DNA from 2 places in the Cupriavidus sp. GW823-FHT07A04 genome. Region 2 is predicted to be linked to the other one. Evidence: predicted binding sites of a transcription regulator. Region 2 holds the regulator's gene; the other holds the start of a gene.
The links. Region 2 encodes sigma-54, which starts transcription at its own class of promoters, with help from an activator protein. Its sites were predicted from a motif close to TGGCANGNAANCTGCTTT; they were not measured.

Region 1 (4,176 bases), on a different contig from region 2:
GGGTTTGCTGCTGTCGGTGCACGTGCGGCAACTGGAGAACTTCGCCGGCACCATGAACTTCGTGATCTTCCCGATGTTCTTCATCAGCTCGGCGCTGTATCCGCTCTGGAAGCTGGAGGAGTCCGGCGCCACCGTGGTCTACCAGCTCGCGCGCTTCAATCCCTTCACCCATGCCGTGGAAGCGATCCGCTTCGCCTTGTACGGGCAGGCCGCGCCAGTCAGCCTCGCGGTGGTGGCCGGTTGCACGGCAGTGTTTTTCGCCTTGGCGCTGCTCGGCTACGACCCGCAGCGCGGGATGGCGCGCCGCGTGCGCCAGGCCGGGGGGGCGGCATGAGGCATGCCGTGCCGCTGGCGGCTTGCCTGGCCTTGGCCGCAGCGGGCGCGTGGGCATTGGAGAGCCGCGATCCGTTGCAGTCGCCGCAATGGCCGCTGGTGCACAAGGAAGCGCTGCAGCAGGCACCGTTCATGTTCGACAGCCGCGTCAAGGTCACCGGGCCGGCCTTTGCCGAAGATCCGATGCGGGTGCCGATCGCCTTCGATGCATCGGCGCTCGGCGAGGTGGATCGCATCGTGGTGGTGGTGGACCGCAACCCGATCCGCAAGGTGCTGGAGTTCGAGCCGCTCAAGGTGCGCCCCTCGCTGTCGTTCCGCTTCAAGCTGGAGCAGGCCTCGCCGGTGCGCGTGGCGGCCCGCACGCCGGACGGCGTGTGGCATGTGGGCGGGGTGATGGTGGATGCCAGCGGCGGCGGCTGCACGGTGCCGGGCGCGACCCGCCGCGACGGCTCATGGAGCACCACGCTGAACCGGGTCGAATCGCGCGTGTTCCCCGGCCTCGGCGGCGCCGGTGGCCGGGTGCGGCTACGCGTGATGCACCCGATGGACACCGGGCTGGTGGCCGGTATCCCCGCCTTCCATGTGGAGTCGCTGAACCTGCTCGACGCCACGCGGGAAGCGATGCTGCGGCTGACGCTATACGAACCGGTCGCTGAAAACCCGATCTTCTCCTTCGACCTGCGCGGGGCCAGCGAGCGCGGCATGACGGTGACCGGGCGCGATAACAACGGCAACCGGTTCGCGGCGCAGGTGACGCCATGAAGCGCGTGCTCGGTATCCTGCTATGGCTGGCAGCGCAGGCGGCGCTGGCGCAGGCGGGGGACTATCGCCTGGCGCCACGCCAGGTCGCCGCCGACGTGTGGCTGCTGGAAGGGGCGAACGCGGATTTCGCGCCGGACAACGGCTGCAACATCATCAACACCGCCTTTATCGACACGGGTGATGGCGTGGTGGTGATCAATACCGGGCCGTCGCGCCAATATGGCGAGCAGCAGCGCCGTGCCATTGCTTCGGTCACGGCGGCGCCGGTACGGCTGGTGCTCAATCTGAACCTGCATCCGGACTACTTCTTCGGCAACCAGGCCTATGCCGACGTGGGCGGCAGCGCGCTGGCCGGCACCATCGACGGCGCCCGGCGCGAAGGGCCTGCCTATGCCGACAACCTCTATCGCCTGTGCGGCAACTGGATGCGCGACACCGAACCGGCGCCGCCGCGCCACGTGCTGACCCCGGGCCGGCGCACGATCGGCAGGCACACCTTCGATCTGATCCGGATGGACGGCCACACCGCCGACGACCTGGTGATCGTGGACCGCAGCGCCGGCATTGTGTTCGCGGGCGGCGTGGCGTTTCGCGAGCGCGTGCCGACCACACCCCACGCGGATCTCAAGCGCTGGCTGGCCAGCCTGGACCAATTGCAGGTGCTGCTGCGCGACAGCGGCGCGCGGCTGCTGATCCCCAGCCACGGACCGGCGCTCGGCAGCGCGGATGCCGTCGCGCAGACACGCGGCTACCTGCAGTGGCTGGATGCCCGCATGACCCAGGCGGCAGCCCAGGGGCGCGACTTGGCCGAGGTGATCGCCATGCCGGTGCCGCACGCATATGCACGCTGGGGCGCCATGCCGGCGGAGTACGTACGCAATGTGACGCACCTCTACCCGGCGTATGAGGACGCCGCGTTGGGACGCTGAGTCAGGGCAGGTGTGCTGTTCAATTCCGCAACAACGGCAGCGGAGTGTTCCGCGCTGGTACGCCATCCAGGCATTGGCAGGCTGCCGCGGGCCCGGATGCGGGTGTTTTCCATTGGCATGGGAATTGCCAAGAGTCTGTCTGGTGTGCGTGGCACACCGGCGAAGATCGACAACAAGAGAGAGGAGCAGACAATGAGGACGTTACGCGTGATGATGGTGCTCGCGGCGACTACCGCGAGCCTGGTGGCGCAGGCCGCGGTGACCGATGCCATGATCGAGAACGACGCGAAGTCGCCGGGCGACGTGCTGTCGTGGGGGATGGGCCCGCAAGGCCAGCGCTTTTCCACGCTGAACCGCATCAACACCAAGAACATCGGCCAGCTGGTGCCGGCGTGGTCATTCTCTTTCGGCGGCGAGAAGCAGCGCGGGCAGGAAGCGCAGCCGTTGATCCACGACGGCAAGATGTTCGTGACCGCCTCCTATTCCCGCATCTACGCGCTCGACCTGAAGACAGGCGCCAAGCTGTGGAAATATGAGCACCGCCTGCCCGAGGGCATCATGCCCTGCTGCGACGTGGTCAACCGTGGCGCGGCCCTGTACGACAACCTGGTGATCTTCGGCACGCTCGACGCGCAACTGGTGGCGCTGGACCAGAAGACCGGCAAGGTGGTGTGGAAGGAGAAGATCGAAGACTATGCTGCCGGATACTCCTACACGGCGGCCCCCCTGATCGTCAAAGGCATGGTGCTGACCGGCGTCTCGGGCGGCGAGTTCGGCGTGGTGGGACGGGTCGAGGCACGCGACGCCAAGACCGGGCAGATGGTGTGGTCCAGGCCAGTGGTGGAAGGCCATATGGGCTACAAGTATGACAAGGACGGCAACAAGACCGAGAACGGTGTGACCGGCACCCAGAACGCCAGCTGGCCCGGCGAGACCTGGAAGACCGGCGGCGCGGCCACCTGGCTTGGCGGCACCTACGATCCGCAGACCGGCCTTGCCTACTTCGGCACCGGCAACCCGGGGCCGTGGAACAGCCACATGCGCAAGGGCGACAACCTGTATTCGGCCTCGACCGTTGCGCTCGATCCCGCCACCGGCAAGATTGTCTGGCACTACCAGAACACCCCGAACGATGGCTGGGACTTTGACGGCGTCAACGAGTTCGTGACCTTCGACCAGGACGGCAAGCGCCTGGGCGGCAAGGCCGACCGCAACGGCTTCTTCTACGTCAACGACGCCACCAGCGGCAAGCTGGTGAACGCCTTTCCCTTCGTCAAGAAGATCACCTGGGCCAGCAGCATCGACCTTAAGACCGGACGACCCAACATGGTCGCGGAAAGCCGGCCGGGCGACCCGGCGGCGGGCAGCGATCCGAAGAAGGGCCAGTCCGTGTTCGCCGCGCCGGGCTTCCTCGGGGGCAAGAACCAGCAGCCGATGGCCTACAGCCCGCAGACCGGCCTGTTCTATGTGCCAGCCAATGAATGGGGCATGGATATCTGGAACGAACCCGTGGGCTACAAGAAGGGCGCCGCCTTCCTCGGCGCCGGCTTCACCATCCATCCGCTCAACGAGGACTACATCGGCTCGCTGCGCGCGATCAACCCCAAGACCGGCAAGATCGAGTGGGAAGTCAAGAACTACGCGCCGCTGTGGGGCGGGGTGATGACCACTGCCGGCGGGCTGGTGTTCTGGGGCACGCCGGAGGGCTACCTGAAGGCCGCGGATGCCAAGACCGGCAAGGAACTGTGGAAGTTCCAGACGGGCAGCGGCGTGGTGGCGCCTCCGGTTACCTGGGAGGAGGGCGGCGAGCAGTATGTGGCGGTGGTGTCGGGCTGGGGCGGCGCCGTGCCGCTGTGGGGCGGGGAAGTCGCCAAGCGCGTGAATTTCCTGGAGCAGGGCGGATCGGTGTGGGTGTTCAAGCTGCACAAGAGCTGAATGTTGCCGGACACCATGTAGCGTAGCTGCCCTGCGCGTGCCGGCATCGCACACCGGCGCCGGCACGCGCAAGGGCGGGTCGATGATCAGAGCATTGGGACGTAGATATGCAGAAGGCGAAAGGATTCCTGCCGTTGACGGCCACGGCCACGGTCGCGATGGTGGCGATGGTGCTGTGTGCCACCCGGGTCGAAGCGGCGCCCGATATGCAGGCGCT
Region 2 (4,176 bases):
CGAAGCCGCCCGCGGGCACCAACCGCCCGCGTCAACCGCCATCACGCCAACATGAATCCATTCCCGACGACTTCGTCCTGTCTGCGCCGCAGCACGGCCGCTTTGCTGACGCTGGCCGCCGTCCTGGGCCTCACGCTGGCCGCGCCCGCCAGCGCCGAAAAGGCCGACCGCGAAAAGCCGCTGGTCCTGGAGGCCGACAATGCCAGCTACGATGACGTCAAGCAGGTCTATGTACTGACTGGCAACGTGGTGCTGACCAAGGGCACCATGGTGCTCAAATCCGACGCGGCCGAAGTCCGTACCGATCCCGAGGGCTACCAGTACGCGGTCGCGACCTCCAAGGGCGGCAAGCAAGCCTATATCCGCCAGAAGCGCGACAACGTCGACGAGTACATCGATGGCTGGGGCGACCGCATCGAATATGACGGCAAGCAGGAGTTGTCCAAGCTGATCGGGCGCGCCCGCATGGCCCGCCTGGCCGGCGCCAAGCTGGTCGACGAGATCCGCGGCGCGGTGATCACCTATGACAGCCGCAACGAGTTCTACACGGCCAGCGGCGGCGCCGAGAACGCGACCGCGGGCAGCCCGTCGGGCCGCGTGCGCGCCGTGCTGTCGCCGCGCCAGGAGCAGCCCGCCAGCGGTGCCGCAGCCAATCCGCTGCCGCTCAAGCCGGCAACTGCCCCCGTCAACCCCTGACCTGACGCCGCCACGTCCCTGATCCACGGATTCTGACTTCACCTTCATGACCGCTACCCAAACCGCACCGTCCCAGCCCGCCACCCTGAAGGACAGCAGCACGCTGGTCGTGCGCCACCTGAAGAAGCGCTACGGCTCGCGCACCGTGGTCAAGGACGTGTCGCTCGACGTGAAGAGCGGCGAGGTGGTCGGCTTGCTGGGCCCCAACGGCGCGGGCAAGACCACGTCGTTCTACATGATCGTGGGGCTGGTGGCGCTGGACGAAGGCGATATCGTGCTCGACGACAAACACATCAGCGGCCTGGCCATCCATGAGCGAGCACGCATGGGCCTGTCCTACCTGCCGCAGGAAGCCTCCGTGTTCCGCAAGCTCAATGTGCAGGAAAACATCCGCGCAGTGCTGGAGCTGCAGCTCAACGATGGCAAACCCCTGGGCAAGGCCGAGATCGAGCGCCGGCTGGACACCCTGCTGGATGACCTGCAGATTGCCCACCTGCGCGACAACCCGGCGCTGTCGCTGTCCGGCGGCGAGCGCCGCCGCGTGGAAATCGCCCGCGCGCTGGCCTCCGCGCCGCGCTTCATCCTGCTCGACGAGCCCTTCGCCGGCGTCGACCCGATCGCGGTTGGCGAAATCCAGCGCATCGTCAGCTTCCTCAAGGCACGCAATATCGGCGTGCTGATCACCGACCACAACGTGCGCGAGACGCTGGGCATCTGCGACCACGCCTACATCATCAGCGAAGGCGCGGTGCTGGCGTCCGGGCAGCCTGAGGACATCATCGCCAACGAGTCGGTGCGCAAGGTCTACCTGGGCGAGAACTTCCGCATGTAAGGGCGCGCGGCGCCTGCCGCGCATCGTCCCCCGGGCGGCTTCGGTGTCGCCTTTTATCCTTCAAACGATCATAGCGACACCAGCGATAGCAATTTCCGTTCCATCAGTACGGAAGTTGGGCATAAAATAGGTCGCATGAAACCGTCGCTACAGCTCCGCCTCTCGCAGCATCTCGCGCTTACGCCGCAACTCCAGCAGTCGATCCGGCTGCTGCAACTGTCCACGCTTGAACTGCAGCAGGAAGTGGAACAGGCGCTGACCGAGAACCCCTTGCTCGAGCGTGAGAACGACTGGCTGGACAGCCCGTTGCGCGTGTCCTCGGACGGCTCGGTGAACCTGCAGAGCGCGCCCGCGCCAGCGCCCGCCGATGGCCAGGGCACCAGCGAAAACCGTCCCGATGGCGCCCCCGAAGCCGACGACAGCTACTCCGACAGCAATGAGGATTACGGCAGCGACTGGAGCCTGGACGACTTCGCCCGCCGCCCGCAAGGCGAAGACGACGAAAAAACCCCGATGCAGCTGCGCGACGCCGAGCCCACGCTGCGTGAACACCTCATGGAACAGCTGGCGCCGCTCAAGATTTCCCTGCGCGACAAAGGGCTGGCTATCTTCCTGGTCGAGTCCCTGGACGATGACGGCTACCTGAGCACCACGCTCGAGGAAATCTGCAGCGAGCTGCCGGAGGAGCTCGAGTTCGAGGTCGACGAGATCCAGGCTGTGCTCACGCTGCTGCAGAGCTTCGATCCGCCGGGCGTCGGGGCACGCAACGCCGCCGAGTGCCTGGCGCTGCAATTGCGCAGGCTCAAGCATCCGCAGCGCGAACTGGCGCTGAGCATCGTCACCAACCACCTCGAGCTGCTGGCGGTGCGCGATTACACGCGCCTTAAAAAGGCGCTGCAAGTGGACGAACCGGAACTCAAGGCCGCACATGAACTGATCCGCTCGCTCGCGCCCTATCCCGGCCATGCCTACAGCCGGCCAGAAGCGGACTTCGTGGTGCCTGATGTTTTTGTTCGAAAATTGAGCGGCGGATGGATCGCCCACCTCAACCCGGATGTGATGCCGCGGCTACGCATCAACGACATGTACGCGCAGATTTTGCGCGGTGCAAAAGGCGATGCAGGCGCGGCCGGACTGCAGCAAAAGCTGCAGGAAGCACGCTGGTTGATCAAGAATATCCAGCAAAGGTTCGACACGATATTGCGCGTCGCACAAGCCATTGTCGAACGTCAAAAGAACTTCTTCACCCACGGTGAAATTGCGATGCGCCCCTTGGTTTTGCGGGAGATTGCCGATACACTGGGTTTACACGAGTCCACCATCTCTCGGGTGACTACCAATAAATACATGGCAACGCCGATGGGGACTTTCGAGCTGAAGTATTTTTTTGGCTCTCACGTATCCACAGAAACCGGCGGCGCGGCCTCATCAACGGCAATCCGTGCGTTGATCAAGCAATTGATAGGAGCCGAAGACGCTAGGAACCCCTTGTCCGATAGCCGGATTGCCGAATTGCTCGGCGAGCAAGGCTTTGTGGTAGCACGGCGTACCGTTGCCAAATACCGCGAAGCGCTCAAGATTCCCGCGGTCAATCTCCGTAAGACTTTGTAGCCGAGCTGCATCGCCTGCCTGATGCAGCTCTTTCAGAAGGAGAAACGCTATGAACTTCAAGATCAGTGGACACCACTTGGACATCACGCCCCCTCTGCGTGAGTACGTGGAAACGAAACTGGAGCGTATCGTCAGGCATTTCGATCAAGTCATTGGCGTAAGTGTGCTGCTCTCTGTCGACAATACAAAAGAAAAGGACCGGCGGCAGTACGCGGAAATCAATCTACATCTCAAGGGCAAGGACATCTTTGTCGAAGCGCATCATGAAGACCTGTATGCCGCTATCGACGCACTGGTCGACAAGCTCGACCGGCAGGTGATTCGCCACAAGGATCGCGTGCAGAGCCACGACCGTGAAGCGGTCAAGTATCAGATGGCCGCATCGCAGATGCAGCAATGACCGTGCCTGGCGGCCCACATACCGGGCCGTCGGTGTCAGTCCCTTGAAAAATGGAATCAAGCCGCGCCCAGAGCGCGGCTTTTTCGTTGCAGCCTACCCGATCGGGCCACACAGGGGATTCCGCAACGCATATGTACCAGTGTATGCTGTGCAATACATGGTTGACCGGCCTAGCCATTCCGGTGCATGCAGCACCGCTTGAGCGCATCGGCTATTGCAATGCACAAAGCGGAAGCGGGCCTGCTCTATAATGGCCAGACGCCCGACACCGGCATGGGGGGACACCCGGTGGAAACCTCGGGCCTTGGTTTTTTTACCTCTTTCCGCCCGGTGGGACGCCTCCTGGCCCCGGGCCTGCTTACTAGAAAACCCTGCGCATTCCACATGAATCGTTTGGCTAAATTGCTGCCACCCGGCAACATCAACCTCGACGTCAGCGTCACCAGCAAGAAGCGCGTGTTCGAACAGGCCGGGCTCCTCTTCGAGAACAACCATGGCGTAGCGCGCGCGACCGTGACCGACAACCTGTTCGCCCGCGAGTCGCTCGGGTCCACCGGCCTGGGCGCGGGGGTTGCGATCCCCCACGGCCGCATCAAGGGACTGAAGCAGCCACTGGCCGCCTTCATGCGCCTGGCCG

Region 1: AC1Q7Q_RS12120 (PQQ-dependent methanol/ethanol family dehydrogenase) is a predicted target of sigma-54. The motif match lies at 2,138-2,155, and genes of this name have one in related genera.

The regions. Positions count from the first base shown of each region.
Region 1 covers NZ_JBXAHA010000006.1:87,670-91,845, reverse strand. The annotation lists gene AC1Q7Q_RS12135 (ABC transporter permease) at 1-334, shown strand, start outside; gene AC1Q7Q_RS12130 (quinoprotein dehydrogenase-associated SoxYZ-like carrier) at 331-1,095, shown strand; gene AC1Q7Q_RS12125 (quinoprotein relay system zinc metallohydrolase 1) at 1,092-2,024, shown strand; gene AC1Q7Q_RS12120 (PQQ-dependent methanol/ethanol family dehydrogenase) at 2,217-3,959, shown strand; gene AC1Q7Q_RS12115 (c-type cytochrome) at 4,118-4,176, shown strand, end outside.
Region 2 covers NZ_JBXAHA010000008.1:62,336-66,511, forward strand. The annotation lists gene lptA (lipopolysaccharide transport periplasmic protein LptA) at 52-696, shown strand; gene lptB (LPS export ABC transporter ATP-binding protein) at 743-1,528, shown strand; gene AC1Q7Q_RS15255 (RNA polymerase factor sigma-54) at 1,664-3,139, shown strand; gene hpf (ribosome hibernation-promoting factor, HPF/YfiA family) at 3,189-3,539, shown strand; gene ptsN (PTS IIA-like nitrogen regulatory protein PtsN) at 3,924-4,176, shown strand, end outside.